2 linked regions of the Acidicapsa acidisoli genome follow. Each later gene encodes a partner of the first gene's protein in a complex. Links are inferred from orthologs where the notes say so. Each region holds a gene or a part of one and is shown on either strand. Other genes may lie near its edges.

The links.
Region 2: the proteins of trxA (region 1) and OHL23_RS01620 are in contact, whole or in part, in an NMR structure (PDB 2IPA), measured with the Bacillus subtilis proteins. The link is inferred for Acidicapsa acidisoli from one-to-one orthologs.

What each region holds. Positions count from the first base shown.
Region 1 is NZ_JAGSYI010000002.1:519,552-527,804, reverse strand. What follows is about bases 1-2,854. They hold trxA (thioredoxin), read left to right. Parts: upstream 1-1,177; coding sequence 1,178-1,531; downstream 1,532-2,854. Other genes in these bases: OHL23_RS12205 (response regulator transcription factor), read left to right, coding at 2,496-2,854; lexA (transcriptional repressor LexA), read right to left, coding at 1,597-2,202; thrB (homoserine kinase), read left to right, coding at 1-811. In the rest of the region: more of OHL23_RS12205, read left to right, coding at 2,855-3,293; OHL23_RS12200 (sigma-54-dependent transcriptional regulator), read left to right, coding at 3,359-4,804; flagellar basal body rod protein FlgB, read left to right, coding at 4,937-5,299; flagellar basal body rod protein FlgC, read left to right, coding at 5,324-5,827; flagellar hook-basal body complex protein FliE, read left to right, coding at 5,865-6,206; flagellar basal-body MS-ring/collar protein FliF, read left to right, coding at 6,234-7,889; flagellar motor switch protein FliG, read left to right, coding at 7,948-8,253. UniProt on the Bacillus subtilis protein: Participates in various redox reactions through the reversible oxidation of its active center dithiol to a disulfide and catalyzes dithiol-disulfide exchange reactions.
Region 2 is NZ_JAGSYI010000001.1:414,335-422,594, reverse strand. What follows is about bases 1-2,861. They hold OHL23_RS01620 (arsenate reductase/protein-tyrosine-phosphatase family protein), read left to right. Parts: upstream 1-1,153; coding sequence 1,154-1,570; downstream 1,571-2,861. Other genes in these bases: OHL23_RS01610 (efflux RND transporter permease subunit), read right to left, coding at 2,270-2,861; OHL23_RS01615 (cation transporter), read left to right, coding at 1,640-2,239; arsM (arsenite methyltransferase), read left to right, coding at 116-1,036; OHL23_RS01630 (ArsR/SmtB family transcription factor), read right to left, coding at 1-40. In the rest of the region: more of OHL23_RS01610, read right to left, coding at 2,862-5,437; OHL23_RS01605 (efflux RND transporter periplasmic adaptor subunit), read right to left, coding at 5,437-7,035; OHL23_RS01600 (TolC family protein), read right to left, coding at 7,032-8,260. UniProt on the Bacillus subtilis protein: Catalyzes the reduction of arsenate [As(V)] to arsenite [As(III)]. In vitro, can dephosphorylate para-nitrophenyl phosphate (pNPP).

The sequences.
Region 1 (8,253 bases):
TTCTGCGGCGGGCCGGAATGCGGATTTGTGTTCGCGGCTGGAAGACAACCTCATTCTGGAGACATATCGCACTCTGCTGGCGCGGGAAGGGCGGGACGTGGTTCCGCTGGCCCTGCGGATGGAGAATCAGATTCCGTTGGGCATGGGCTGCGGTTCTTCCGCGGCTGGACGGCTGGCGGCGATTGCGCTTGCCTCGCATTTTGGCGGGTTGAACTGGAGCAGCGAGCGGATTCTGTCAGAGGCGTGTGCGCTGGAAGGGCATCCGGACAACGCGGCCGCGTGCTGGCTGGGAGGGATGGTTGTCGCCGCTTATGAAGGTGGGGTGATTCACTCGGCGCGGGTCGAGCCTCCCGCTGATTGGCGAGCGATGGTTGTGATGCCCACGGCGCCGCTGGCCACCAGCAAAGCGCGGGCCGTGCTCCCGGAGAGGTATTCGCGCGCCGATGCGGTCGCAAATATTCAGGCGGCGGCTCTTCTGGGACTCGCCTTTGCGCAGGGACGCGGGGACCTGCTGCGTCCGGCGATGGCCGACCGGATTCACCAGCCATATCGATCGGAGATCTGTCCGCTGCTGCCGCTTCTGCTTCCGCTAGCCGGGAGCGAGGGAATTCTGGGCGCAGCCTTGAGCGGCGCGGGACCATCGGTCTTGCTCGTACTTTCCGGAGACGAATGGGTCGCGGGCGCCTGCGAGGCGGTTCGGGATGCTATTTCCGGACAGGCGGAAGCGGAGATCCTGGCGGTCCGGTTTGAGCGAAGAGGTGTGACAAGAAACTTGAATTCCATCAATGAATTAGAACCGGCGGAAAGATAAGGGAGAGGCAAGGAGTTATCGCCGCTGAACCGCTTATTCCATGGTAGTTAGCAAGTAATACATCCCCCGATGGTGATTACCTTCAGTGTTACCTAAGATTTCTTGCTTTTGATCGGAAGAAAACCTAGATTCACCGTGTGGGCAGTTCTGGGGGAGGGCTGCTCTAGCGCCCGAGATTCCTTGATGGAGTCCGGGCGCTTTTATATTCAGGTTCATTTTGGGCTTGGTGCAGTTTGGGCTCTGGGTTTTTAGCCCTAGACCGTTGCCTTTGCGACTTCCGGCGATCAATTGCATCTCATAAACTGGCAGGTGCGGTTAGACTGACAGAGAGTGGCAATCTTGACTGTCAAGACCGCGAGGAGAATCATGGCCGGAAACGCAGTGTTTGAAGTGAGTGATGCAACGTTCGATCAGGAAGTGCTGCAATCGGAGCAGCCTGTCCTGGTAGACTTTTGGGCGGTTTGGTGCGGCCCCTGTAAGGCAATCGCCCCGATCGTTGACGATTTAGCGACGGCGTATGCCGGTAAACTGAAGGTAGTCAAGGTGGATGTCGACAAGAATGGCGCTACGCCTTCGCGTTATGGAATCCGCGGAATTCCGGCATTGCTGATCTTCAAGGGTGGTAAGGTTGCAGATCAGATTGTCGGGTATGTGCCCCGGGAAGTGATCGAAGAAAAGGTCAATCGCGTTCTGGCATTGTCTCCTGCCAGCGTGAATTAAGACATCAAAAAGCGGCCGGCGGCTTTAATGCCTGGCCGCTTTTTTGTCTCTAAGACAGCCATAAGTCAGCGATAGCGGCGGATGACTCCAAGGACTCGTCCCTGAATTGCGACCTGCGCGGCAGGGACGAAGATGGGGTCCATTTCTAGATTCGCCGGTTGCAGGCGTACTTGGCCGCCTTCCAGATAAAAGCGTTTTAAGGTGGTTTCCGACCCGCGCACCAGGGCGACCACAATCTCGCCTTGACGGGCGGTGCGGGTGCGTTCGACGAGGACGTAGTCGCCGCTGATGATGTGCTCGTCACGCATCGAATCACCCCGCACCTCAAGTGCGAAGACATCCTTGTTTCCCACCACATCATGCAAGGAGATGCTCTCGGTGTTCTCGGCCGCCTCGACCGGAAGACCGGCGGCAATTCTACCCATCAGGGGCAAGCGCTCGCTGGTCCGGGTGCGCGTGCCGACAGGCACAACGTCGATGGAACGGCTCCGATTGTGAACCCGGTCCAGCAGCCCCTTCTTTTCGAGGTTGGTGATGTGCTTGTGAACAGTGGCAAGCGACTTCAGATCCAATCCTCGCGCGATCTCTTCAAAGGAAGGCGAGTAGCCATTGCGGTTGACGAACGATTCCAGGAAGTCGAGAACCTCTTTTTGTCTGCGTGTAACAGCCATGGGCGCATTCTAGCGAATGAAAAGCGAAATAGCCAGAACTATTTTCGCTCTACCTTCCCCAACAGATTGTGAAGGCTGTCGGGCGCGGTGGGAGGATTCCAATGATCTTCCCCTCAGAAGTGTTCCATTTGGAAGCATTTTTGGGAATGCCTTTCAACTTCTCCCAATCCCGGAACTCTCCAGATTCTCCTAATGGAATTCCATTGAGGCACCTTCGGCTCACAGGGCAGTGTGGAGGTGAGGCAGTTGCCGCCAGCAAAAATACATGGCGTCTGACCTCCGGGAGCGAGTTCATGAAGTTGCTGATAGTCGAAGACGACCAGGCGCTGGCGATGTTCTTGAGGCGAGGCATGGAAGCAGACGGTCACCGGGTGCGTTGTGCTTATGACGGCGTCGAGGCTCTGGGGGCATTTCGGGACGAACTCCCGGATTTGACGATTCTGGATTTGAATCTGCCGGTGCTGGACGGGGAGCAGGCGCTTGCCGAAATGCGAGCTATCGACCCTCAGCTGCCGATCTTGATCCTGACCGGCCGGCAGGAAGTGGAAACGCGCATTCGGTGTCTTGATCTGGGCGCAGACGACCTGATGGTGAAGCCGTTCAGCCTGCACGAACTGCGCGCACGGTGCAGGGCACTTGTCCGGCGGAAACGGGAGGCGAGATTGATTCTCCGAGCAGGAGACCTTGAACTAGACCGGCTGGAGCATACAGCAAGGCGGGGGAATCAGGTAATCGCTCTGACCAACAAAGAGTTCGCGCTGCTGGAGCACCTGATGCTGAATCGAGGCCAGTGTGTCTCCCGGGTCGAACTACTGGATGCGGTGTGGGATATGGAGCCGGCCCAGACGACCAACATCGTCGACGTGTACATCAACTACTTGCGCCGCAAGCTGAAAGATCCTCCCCCGGGCTTCCTGTTGCGCACTGTTCGCGGGCAGGGGTATGTGGTGCCAACCGAGACGGAGATGCAGGTTTCGGTGCAGGCTTTGCTTGCAGCCCAAAACAGCCGGAACGCATTGGCGGGCACGGTTCCGATAGCGCATCCTGATCCGCTGAACAGTTCTGAATCCAGTCCGGTCCCGATCGCCTGAAGCAGTGAACTCAGAGAGCGATTCTCAACTCTTAGTTACATAACGCTATCCAAGGAGAGCAGCGCATGTTGCACAGTGTCATTTCGTCCGCAAATTCGATCGTTGCACCGACCGCTCCGCTGGTGTCGACCCGGTCGCGAACAAAGACTGTCCTGATTGCGAGTGCCGATGCGAGCCTTCGCGCACGGCTGCGCGAATGTTTGTCTGGCCTGCGCTGGCAGGTTCTGGAAGCTCCCGGCGGCGCGGAAGCCTGGCTGGCTGCCAAAACGGCGATGCCGCAACTGGATGCGATGGTCATCGATCCGTGGCTGGCCGATCTGGAAGTGAACGAGTTTCTATCGGAGTTTCATCGCGAAAACCCGCTTGTCGACGTGATGATGACCGACGGCACACCATTTCAAGAGGGCACTCGCAGTCCTCACCGCCAGGAGTTACTGTACGCACTGCGGAGCCTGGAGAGTGACACGGCGTCCTGGCAGGCAGCGCCCGAATTGGAGGAAAGAAGTGATTCCATCGCGCAACTCTTTCTTGCCCGTGGACAACAACGCCCTCAAGCGTTCGACTCTGGGCTCAGAAATCCTGTATGTATGTCGGCTTCGGAGAGCCCGTCCAGGCAGAGCAGCAATGACAAATCGACCGATCTGACTCGGCTGGCTCAGTCGCCTCAGCAAGGAGCCGGAATTCCCGTTTCTCTTGCCGGAGGTGGAGTGCCCGCAATGATTGTTGCCCGCCGCGAGGCCCAGACGGAACCTATTCCGGAGCTGATCGGATCCAGCGCGGTCATGCTGGATGTGAGCCGCCGCATCCGTTTGGTTGCCGCCAGGTCGACTCCAGTGTTGATTGAGGGGCCGACCGGGACGGGAAAAGAACTGGTAGCCGAGGCGCTGCACCGCCTTTCGACCCGAAGCCGTAAACCATTTGTTGCCATCAATTGCGCGGCTATTCCCGAGGCACTCCTTGAGGCGGAGCTTTTCGGTCACACTCGGGGTGCATTTACCGGCGCGGTACAGGGGCGAATCGGGAGGATTGAGTCGGCCGACGGCGGAACGCTGTTTCTGGATGAGATCGGTGAGATTCCGCTGGCGCTGCAATCGAAGCTCCTGCGGTTCTTCGAGAGCGGCGAGTTGCAGCGGATTGGGGATAACGAGAGGGTCAAGGTAGATGTGCGAATTGTTGCCGCGACCCACCAGCCTATGGCGGAATTAGCGCAGAAGGGGCTGTTTCGCGCCGACTTGTATTACCGGCTGGCTGTTTTTCTGATTCGGACTCCGGCTCTGTCGGAACACATGGAAGATCTGCCGCAACTCGTGGGTCATTTCCTGGAGAGGATGGGGCGTAAGTCGCCCGTGAAGCGGATCGATCCCGGCGCCATGTCAAAGCTCTCCGGTCACCCATGGCCAGGAAACGTGCGGGAGTTGGAGCATGTGTTGGAGCGAGCCGCGATTCTGGCTGGAGACGAGCCAGTGATTTCTCGGGATGAGATTGATTTTGGCTTGGTCCCGGTGAATTGAAGAAGCTTTGTTTGTGCTGTGATGCAGTTCCGGGAATTGCATTAGAAGTTTCTAGGCTGTGTCTGGTTCGCGTGGTTGAGCGAATGCAACTCTGCCAGCGAGTTCCGAAAGCGCAGAGGAAGTCAGGAGAGTATGCAGATAGCTACGGATTTAAGCGACAAAATTGCCAGGTATCTGGACCTCAATACCCGTCAGATCCAGTTGACGTCCGCCAATATGGCAAATATCGATACTCCCGGCTATCGCGCTGTAGGGATGGACTTTGAGGGCGAGATGCGGCAGGCGATGAATGCTATCGACTCGGACGAGGCGCTTCCTGAGCCGCAGTTGATCGCCGAGGATGGCCTGATTGTGCGGCCGGATGGAAACAACGTCTCGATGGACCGGGAGGGCTTGAATCTGGCCGAGGCGCAGTTGCGGTTCAAGGCCGGAGTGGCGCTGCTCAAGGGGCAGTACAACGGGATCATGGACGCGATCCACGCGGACGCGAAATAGAAACGCGGGAACGGGAGCCGACGAGTGAATCTCTTTGGAATGATCGATCAATCCGGATCGGCGATGCAGGCGGAGCGAATGCGCGCCGAAGTGGTGGCGGCCAACATGGCCAACGCGGAAACGACACGGACTTCTGCGGGCACGCCCTATCACCGCCAGCACGTGGTCTTTGCGGCTGGCAGAGGCGACCCGGAGTTTGCCAATCAGCTTGATGCGTCGATGGCTGCTCCGGGCCAGGGTCCCTTTTCCGGATTTGCGCCCGGGTTGCCTACGGGGTCGCTCGCTGGCGGCAATATCGCACCGGGAGTACACATTGCAGCGGTTGTGCAGGATACGGCGCCTCCGCTGAAGCGCTACGATCCCAGCCACCCAGACGCGGACGCTGAGGGATATGTCTCTTATCCGGATATCAACCCGCTTACCGAGATGGTCGACCTGATGGGAGCGACGCGGGCCTACGGCCTGAATGCTTCGGCAGTGCAGGCCGAGAAATCGATGATCAGTTCGGCCTTGGATATCTCCAAGTGAAGCCGGCTGCCGAATCGCAAACCAGAAAGGCAGATGCATGTTGCCAGTGACGCAGACTCCAGTTTCTCTCTTCGGTGCACCGCTCGAGGCCGGTCCGGCGAACGGTGTGGCATTCGCGCCCGGCATTACGGATTTACACGGCGCTGTTGCGGGCGCTCCGGCTCCCTTTGCCGACGTTTTCACCGACGCCATGGGGCAGGTGGAGCAGCTTGAGAAGCAGGCGAAGACGGCAATCGAAGGCCTGATGACGGGCAAGGGCGTGGATGTGCACGAGGCGATGATTGCATCGCAAAAGGCAGGGATGGGTTTTGAGCTGGTGCTCTCGGTGCGCAACAAGGCGCTGGCGGCCTACCAGCAGGTCATGGGAATGCAGTTCTAGCCGTTCAAGTCGGATTGATGGGGAGCCATGGCAGCTGGAGCACAGTTAGATAAGAAATCGCCGACTCCGGGGATTCCAGAGCCGGTCGGAGCGCAGGGTGCGCTCGGAGTCTTCGGGGATTACTGGAGCAAAGGTGCAGCGCAATGGGCGCTGTTGCCGCCTCGGCAGCGCAATTGGGCTTTGATCGGAGCAGCCCTCATCCTGGCAACGATCTCTGGTATGGCCTGGTACGGCACTCGAACGGATTGGCGAACGCTGTATGCCGGTCTCGATCCGGAGGATTCGCGGCAGATGGCGCAGGTTCTTACCCAGGCGCAGATACCATTCGATCTGGCGGCCAACGGAACGGCGATTCGAGTTCCCGCTCCGCAGCTGGACAAGGCGCGTCTTGCGACCGCGTCCAAGGGCGGACCGCGCAGCGGACGGATGGGGTTTGAGCTCTTCGATAAGCCCAACTGGGTCGGATCGGAGTTCGACGAACAGGTGAACTACCAGCGAGCGCTGGAGGGCGAACTGGAGCATACGGTCGCTACGCTGGCCGATGTACAGTCGGCGCGCGTGCATCTGGTGATGCCGCATGAATCGCTCTTTCGCGACCAAGAGCGACCCGCCAAAGCGGCGGTCGTGTTGACGCTGCGTCATCGTACGCTGGCGGATGGCGAAGATGAAGCGATTCGCAACCTCGTGGCGTCGGCCGTCGATGGGTTGTCTCCGGCGCAGGTGTCTCTGATCGATGCGAGCGGTCATCTGCCGCTGGGTCCGAAGACCGGCGAGGCGATCCGGCTGGGGATGGAAGAAGGTTTGGAAGCGAAGCTGGTCGAAACCCTCGAACCGGTAACCGGACAGGGAAATGTGCGCGCATCTGTAACGGTGGATTATGATCCTACATCCACGGACGTCACGGAAGAGAGTTACGACCCCGCCAAGGTGGTTACGCTTTCCATGCAACGCACCGAGCAGACGACCTCTCCTCAACAAGTGCCGGTGGGGGTTCCGGGAACGGCGAGCAATGCCCCCAACTCTCAGGCTCTTCCGGTCTATCCACAGCAGGTGACGCCGCCGCAGAGCGCCAAAACCGAGAGTGGAACGTATGGAGCGTCGAAGACCGTTCGGCATGTGACGCAGGAGCCGGGACACATTCGCCGTCTGACGGCAGCCATCGTGGTCAACGACCGCATGGAAGCCGCAGCCGGAGATCCGAACGGCAAGAATCCCAGTTGGAAGCCACGCAGCGCTGAAGAGTTGCGGATGCTGACTTCACTGGCTCAGGCAGCGGTCGGATTTGACGGGAGCCGGGGCGATATTGTGACGGTGCAGGATATGAGCTTCGACGAGAACCGCAATGCTGCATCTCCGTCACTTTTGAGCAGGGCATTGGCGATGATCGAACGATCGCCTGTTCTCGTGAAGTTTGCGACTTTGCTGGTGGGATTGGTACTGCTGATCACGCTTGCCATCCGGCCGGCGCTGAAACATGCCAGGGAGTCGGCACTCCCCGCAGGCAAACAGCCGGTTCTTGCCGCGCCGCCCGCCCAACCGGAGGGTCTGCTTACCCCGGAACAGGCATCGTTGGATTCGGAACGGCAACGCGTGCAACGCGTCTTCGATCAGGTCACGGAAACGTTGAAGCGCGATCCGGCACAGAGCTCCCGATTGCTGCAGAGTTGGATTCACTCCGACTAAATTCTCGAAGTCGACAACGTGCAACAGAAACTGCAAGTGGCTGGACAGGAGGATCGCGTTGGCCGAGTTTGGACAGGATGCAGCGCCGCAGCGGAGGCTGACTGCGCAGATGAACGGAGTGCGCAAGGCGGCGATACTGATGGTCGCTGTTGGCGAGGACATCGCCAAAGAAATTCTTCGTTCTCTTCCGGAGATGGATGTGCAGCGGATTACGGAAGAACTGGCCGATCTCAGGTCTGTTCCGCCGGAGGTTTCGAGCGCCGTTCTGGAAGAGTTCTGGGAACTGCTTGAGACTCAGCACGTGATGATGCACGGCGGGCTGGATTTTGCTTCGCGTCTTCTGCACGACACCTTCGGCAAGCAG
Region 2 (8,260 bases), on another replicon or contig:
AGAACCGTTCAATATCAAATGTCTTCTGTCTCGCTGCCATATCGTGATTATATTCGCATTGACAGATGTGTACAGCGGAAATATATTCAGTTTGGCAGATATATCAGGAGGCGCTATGACAGAACAATTGCTCGAATCGGTGCGGTCAAAGTACGGAGCGGTCGCAGAGAGCACGCTCTCCAGCAAAGATCCAGGCGTGAAGGCGGTCGCAGAGGCCTTTGGATATAGTCCGGCTGAACTGACTTCAATTCCTGCCGAAGCCAACATGGGGCTTTCCTGTGGGAATCCCACCGCGATTGCTTCCATACGTGCGGGTGAGGTGGTCGTTGATCTGGGATCGGGCGGCGGCATGGATGTCTTTCTGGCATCGCCCATGGTCGGCCCCACCGGGAAGGCCATCGGCGTTGATATGACGCCCGCGATGATCGAACGTGCCCGAACAAACGCACAAAACGGTGGATACCAGAATGTCGAGTTTTATCTTGGGACCATTGACCATCTTCCCCTGGCGGATGGGTCGGTCGATTGCGTCATCAGTAACTGCGTCATTAATCTGGCTCCCGACAAGCCCGCTGTCTTCCGCGAGATCGCACGGGTGCTCAAACCTGGTGGAAGACTCGCGGTAAGCGACATTGCACTCAAGGCTGAGTTGCCGCCTGCTATGGCACAGAGCATAGCGGCGTATGTCGGTTGTATCGGCGGGGCGATCAAGATAGACGACTACCGTGACGGGCTACACGCCGCAGGATTTGAGCATGTAGAGATTGTGGATAGCGGAGCCGATCTGAACGCCTATGCGAAGGTTGAAAATCAGGCCGGGTGCTGCTCTCCGTCAATGGCCTCAGTCAATGGTTTGACGGTGCTGGCAGATGCCTGCTGCTCCAGCGACGCGCCCGCACACGCGAGCCTTCACGAGGACTTGACCAAGCTCCTTTCCGAATATGATGTCAATTCCGTCGCAGCCAGCGTGAAGGTTTATGCCGTGAAACCGGCTGTCGCAAACCAGAATTGCTGCGGTCCGACTTGCGGCTCGTAGAGGCAGCGTATTTTTATCTTTGCCTCTCTCTACTCTTGACCAACTCGCCATACAGAAAGAAATCCACAAGATAGGACATCAATAGATGCCCACTCAATCAAAGGAATAAGACCTGAGATGCGTACTTTCATTTTTGCCTGTGTTCATAATGCCGGGCGTTCGCAGATGTCGGCAGCATTCTTCAACCAGCTGGCCGATCCCGATTTGGCGCGTGGTATTTCTGCCGGGACTCATCCCGCCGAGCATGTCCATCCGGTAGTAGTAGACGCAATGCGCGAAGTGGGAATCGACCTCACTAATGCAAAGCCTCAGAAGCTCACAGCAGAGTTGGCACAGAATGCCGAGATGCTGGTCACGATGGGTTGTGGAGATGAATGTCCCTACGTCCCTGGGCTCAGGCGCGACGATTGGCCGTTGCCCGATCCCAAAGGACAAGGAATCGAATCGGTAAGACAGACCCGCGATGAGGTCAAGCGGCGTGTCTTGGATCTTCTGGTGCGGGAGCAGTTGAGAGCAAATGTAGCTCCGGCATAGCTGCAACAGATAGACTTTGTTGTGGAGCAGTTCATCCAATACGAGACCCAGTCGAGTAGCAGGAACATCGTGTGCTCCTCACCTCCAAATTCGTCACGCCTGATCGTCTGGCTTCAGGGCATCACTCTGGTGTGGATGCTGGCCGAGTGCGGCGTATCTGTTTATGGAGCGGTGACGGCGCATAGTCCTGCACTTCTTGCATTTGGGGCAGACAGCTTTGTTGAACTGCTATCGGCGACCGTGGTTCTGTTGGCGATTGTCCCGTCGTTTCCGCTCACAAGAGACCGTGCCGCACGGCTGGCTGGAATCCTGCTTTTTATTCTTGCAGGAGTTGTCGCTCTCGTAACGCTCCTTTCGCTTCTATATCGCGTCAAGCCGGAGACCAGTTGCAGCGGCATAGCCATCACACTTGCTGCGCTCCTCGTAATGCCGATCCTCGCCTGGATGAAGCGTAGAAGCGCACAGCAGACAGACAACCGGGCCCTGGCTGCAGATGCAGTGCAGTCGGCTACCTGTGCCTATCTTGCCGCTATAACCTTGTCGGGACTGGCCGTCAATGCCCTCTGGCATATCTATTGGGTGGATTCAGCAGCAGCACTGTTAGCCTTGCCCATCCTGATAGTCGAGGGGCGACGCGCTCTGCGCGGCGAGAGCTGTGGCTGCTGCTGAATCTACGGCGACGAATGGAGCAAGACATTCTCAATCATTGGCGCCGGAATCGTGGCTCCGCGCATGTAGCTGTCCTTTCCGCAATGCCCGCTCCTTCATCATGACGAAGAAGACGGGCACCAGGATCAGGACGTGGATAGTGGAGGTAATCATGCCGCCTACGATAGGCGCGGCAATGGGTTTCATCACGTCGGAGCCGATACCGGACTCCCAGAGAATAGGGACAAGACTGGCGAGAACGGCGCAGACTGTCATGAGCTTTGGCCGCAAGCGATGAACAGCGCCTTCAATGGCCGCTTCCTCCACATCGGCATTCGTCAATGTCTTGCCGGATTGTAGCTTATGTTCGAGCGCCTCATGGAGATAAACCACCATGACCACGCCGGTCTCTACGGCGATTCCAAAGAGTGCAATGTAGCCGACCGCAACGGCGACACTGAAGTTGTAGTGAAGAAGCCATTGCAGGAGCAATCCTCCACTCATCGCATAGATGGTTGGAAAGACGAGAACAAGCGCTTCGGCAACTGAGCGAAAGACCAGGTACAGCAACATGAAAATTACGAAGAAGACGACCGGGAGAATCAGTTGCAATCGCTGCTTCGCACGCAGTTCGAGTTCATATTCTCCCGACCATTGGAAGGTGTAATTTGCAGGCAGGGCCAGTTTGTCGTGAATGAGTTTGCTTGCCTGCACGACGAAGCCCCCGTAATCGGAATTTGTGAGATCGATGTAGATGTACCCGGTCAACGCACCGTCTTCGTCTCGGATCATAGCCGGACCATGCGTGAAGGAAATTGTTGCTACCTGATCAAGTGGAATTTGCGCACCCGAAGGAGTGCCGATCAGCACCCCGCGCATCTTCTCGACATTGTCGCGAAAGTCCCTCTGATAGCGGACATTGATGGGATAGCGTTCGCGGCCCTCAATGTTCTCCGCGATGTTCTGTCCGCCAATGCCGGATGAAACCGCCGTCTGAACATCCGCGATCGTGAGACCGTAACGCGCCGCCTCCTCCCGCTTGACTTCAACATTGACGTAGAAACCCTGTGCGACCTTCTCAGCAAAGACAGATCGTACCTGCGGAAGTCCGGAGAGAACAGCCTGAAGCTGCGAAGCCAATTGCTGAATCCCGTCGACATTCGGCCCTTGCACCTTTATGCCCAGCGGTGTCTTGATGCCGGTCAATTCCATGTCCAGGCGGTTTTCGACCGGGCTTGTCCAGGTATTTGAGAGCCCCGGAAACTGGAGTTTGTCATCCATTTGCTGGATGAGCTTTTCGTAGGTCATCCCCGCAGGCCATTGCTCCCGCGGTTTGAGCATGAGCGTGGTGTCATACATATCGAGTGGCGCATTGTCGGTTGCGCTGTCCGATCTGCCAACCGCGCCGAATACGCTGGCAACTTCCGGGAAGCTGCGAAGAACTCGGTCCTGCTGTTGCAGGAGCACCTTTGCCTGTTCAATGGAGATGCCGGGAAGAGCGGTCGGCATATAGAGAGCGGAGCCTTCAAAGAGAGCCGGCATGAACTGGCTGCCCAAACGGGTTGCAAGTGGAAACGTGACCAGCAGGAAGATCATGTTGACCACAATGGTGAGCCAGCGGTGTCGCAGGCAGAATTTCAAGATAGGCAGATAAATCGCCTGTGTGATCCGTGAGATTGGATTCGCATTCTCCGGCTTGAGCCGCCCGCGAATCAGCATCACCATCAGAACCGGGACGAGCGTAATGGCAAGGATGGACGAGGAGCCGACCGCAAGAGTCTTGGTCCATGCGAGCGGGCGGAACATGCGTCCTTCCTGCGCTTCGAGCAGGAAGACCGGCATGAAAGAAACCACGATGATAATCAGCGACAAGAAGAGCGCAGGGCCAACCTGCTTGGCCGAGTTGACGAGAATGATATGCCGCTCCGGTTCCGACACAGGGTTGGCTTCATCCTCCTGCCTTTCCGAAAGATGGCGGTAGCCATTTTCGACCATCACAATGGAGGCATCGACGAGCACTCCAATCGCCAATGCAATGCCGCCCAGCGACATGACGTTCGAACTTACCCCCAGCCAGTACATCGGGATGAAAGACATCAGCACCGCGATGGGCAAAGCAAGAATCGCTATAAGCGCAGAGCGGAAATGAGATAGGAAGACGATGATTACCAGGCTGACGATAATGGCTTCTTCGGTCAAATCGCGCTGTAGTGTTTTGATCGATGATTCAATCAAATCGGAACGATCGTATCCCGTCATGATCTGGACGCCGGGCGGCAGAGATGGTGCGATCTCACGCAGTTTTTGTTTGACCCCGTTTATTACATTGAGCGCGTTCATTCCCTGGCGCATGACGATAATCCCGCCGACGGTCTCCCCGTCTCCATGCCACTCTGCAACCCCTTCGCGGATGTCTGGGCCGAAACTCACCGTTCCCAGATCGCGTATCAGGATAGGTGTCCCATTTTTACTGCCGACGGCAACCGTAGTTAGATCATCCAGCGAACGCAAATAGCCGAGACCGCGAATCATATACTCCGCGCCGCTCAAGTTAAGAACGCGACCGCCCACTTCATTCGTGCTCATCTTTACTTTGTCAATGACGGTAGAAAGTGGGATGCCATACGCAAGCAGCTTGTTGGGATCGAGCTGTACCTGATACTGCCGCACAAAGCCGCCGATGCTGGCGACTTCAGCAACTCCCGGCACGGTTTCCAGCGCATAGCGCAGATGCCAATCCTGCAAGCTGCGCAGGTCGGCAAGACTATGCGTGCCGCTCTTATCAACGATGGCATACTCGTAGACCCAGCCCGCTCCTGTTGCATCGGGACCAATCGAAGGATGCACGTTCTCCGGTAAGCGTCCGCTGATCTGTTGCAGGTATTCGATCACACGCGAGCGCGCCCAGTAGAGATCCGTGCCGTCCTCAAAAACCACATAGACGTAGGAATCGCCCAACATGGTCTGCGCCCGAACGGCTTTGACATGAGGCGCGGCAAGGAGACTGGTGACGATTGGATAGGTCACCTGGTCTTCGATCACATCGGGTGGCTCGCCCGCCCACTCCGCATGAACGATCACCTGCACGTCTGAGATGTCTGGTAGTGCGTCCAGCGGTACATGATGCAGAGACCAGATTCCGGCAAGGGTGAGCAGCAATACACCGGTGAAGACTAAGAAGCGATTGCGTGCGCAAACGTCAATGATTTTGGAAAGCACTACATGCCTCCTGTCGCGTTCACGCGCAATTGTTTGGTTGCGATTGTTTGGCCATTTTTCTGAGCGGAGATGGTGACCTGATAAGTGCCTCCCGAGCCTAGGGAACCGCTTCCTTCATACATGCCGTTGCCTTTGTCGTTGAGCTTGGCGGTTGTGTTCATTGCCGCCATACCCATCGCCGGCATGGCGGCCATATAAAACGTGACCGTAACATCAGCTCCGGTAGTGGGGGTTCCATCGGCACTTGTGAGTTTTACCCGAAAGACGTTGCTGCCTTTTTGCGGCGGGTTGGGATCGGTGGTGAAATCGACGTTCATCTGTGCACCAGCAGGCACATTCGCTGTTGAAGCCGTCCCACCGGCACCCGGCGGTGGTGGCACGAAGGACCCCGCCGCAGCCTGTAGCTGACTTTCTGAGTCGATGAGGAAGCTGGCTGATGTCACGATGGATTCATGTGCTTTCAGTCCCTTGAGCACGACAAAGTCATCACCCACGCGGGGACCAATTGTGATCTCTTTTGGCTCAAGACTGCCGTTGCCATGATTGAGGAACACCAATTGCCGCGTGCCGGATTGAAAAACAGCCGATGCAGGAACAACAAGCTGATGTCCCAGACTGGTCTTCAGATCGACATTCACGAACATGCCCGGCTTCAGCTTGAGTCCCGGATTTGCCATCGCCAGCCGCACACGAACCGTGCGCGTCGCCATATCTACTTGCGGCAGGATTTCTTCGATCTGACCGGAGAAGGTGCGGCCTGGATACGAGTCGACAGTAATCTGCGCCGTGCCGCCAGGTCTTATTCGGCCTATGTCATCCTGGAAGACCTGGGCGTAAACCCATAAGCGTGATAGGTCCGCGACGGTGTATAGCTTGGTCGAAGATTCAGCAAACATATTGGGCAAAGCATTTCGTTCGGTAATGTATCCCTCAACCGGCGAGTTAATGGTCAGTTCGGTAATAGGTTTGCCGGTCTCCTTCAGCTTTGCGATTTCACTTTGAGGAACTTCCCATTGCTCCAAGCGCTGTTCTGCCGCGGCTGACAATGAGTCTGCTCCAGATGCAACTCCGTCCACCGTGCTTGCGCTCAATGCCTTCTGATTCTGCCGTGCCAGCAGATATTCCTGCTGGGTTGCGACGAGGTCGGGGCTGTAGATCGTGAAGAGCGGCTCTCCTTTATGGACGTACTGGTAGGTTGCGCTCGCGAAGACCTTGCGGATGTAGCCGGGGAAGCGCACCTGCACATAGGAGAGAAGACGTTCATTGATGTCCACCGTGCCGGTCGCGCGTATATCGTCGCTCAGTTGTTTGTATTCGACCGCGCCAGTCCGCACGCCGATGCTCTGCATTCTCTCGGGCGTGAGTTGCACCGGAACGAGCGGAGCATCCATTTTCATTTCTGGCATATCTGACATGGATGGCTTTGGCTCGTCCGCAGTAGCAGGTGGACCAGAGGCAACAGGCTGAACATCGCCTGACATCGGCATATTCATTACTGTTGGCTGTTTGATCGCATGAGAGCGGTAAGCCCATATCCCTGCAATAACTGCCAGGATGGCGATCCAGACGAGAGAAGTTCTCCAAACATATTTGTTCATCGCAGTGTCGCTCCTGTCAGGGATTCGAGGTGGGCCAAAGCAGCTTCGTGATCTTCCAGTGTTCCGGCATATTCGAGCTTGAGACTCAGAACATCCGTGAAGTACGAGAGGACATGAATAAACGGCTCACGATTCGACGCATAGGCGCTCAGGGTTGCCCGATATGCCGCGTCTGATTGTGGGATAAGACCTTCCCGATATTCCTTCAATAGATCTTCATCGCTCGTTGCCTTGACATACTCCTCCTGCACCTCTGCGAGTTGCTGTTGAAGATGTGCGTTGAGGGTCTGCTGCGCTTCAGAACGATTCTCAGTAGCCTGTGCAATCTCCGCGTTCACCCGCGCTTTGCGTGGGAATCGCACATCGAAGGTGAACATGTAATAGTCCCGGTACTTGCGGTCGGTGTTCTGGTACATATAGCCAACTTCGAAATCCGGCTTTCCCTCGCGCTTCGCGGACGCCACCTGCGCGTCCTCTTTCCGAATGGAACTGGCGTCAACCTGGATCTGAGGATTGTTCTGCCGGACCATCGCAAGAAGCTCATCGGAGGCGTGTTTGAGCGGGGTTTCAACCAAGTCTTCAGTAACAATGTCCGGCGAACCTTGATCCCGACTGAGCAACCCTTTGAGGTGTGCCTGGACTTGCCCCATCTCCTGATGGTGCATGGTGATCTCTTTCACGATTTTGGTTCGGTTCACTTGCGCCTGAAGAACATCCTGCTGCATCCCCTGACCGACCTGATAGTGAGCAGTCACATCCTGAATGAGCTGGTCAAGAACCGCTTCGTTTTGTCGCAGGATGCCAAGTGTCTGCTGTAGATAGGCCAATTGGAGATAGTCGGCTTTCACGGCATCGGCAATTCCGGTCTTCGTCACCCCAATCTCAGCCTGCTTTGTGTCAGCATCGCGTTCGGCTGCTTGTCCTCGTAGCCGCAGCTTTCCCGGGTAGGGCAGTTCCTGCGATGCTCCTATACCGATGTAGGCAAAGTTACTGTTGGTGTATCCCGCAAATGGTTTCGGGCTGCCCACGCTGAACTGCTGGTAGGTGAACTTCGGGTCCGGTAGTGTGGTCACCTGCGGCGCCATTTGCCTAGCGGCACGCGCGCCATGGTCGGCTGCTGAGATTTGCGGATTGTTTGCGTTAGCCTCAGCCAGGAGCTGGGACAAAGGTGTAGGACTACTGATCACCGGCGTCTGCCCAGAAGCAGTAAGCGTAGCGGCCAGCA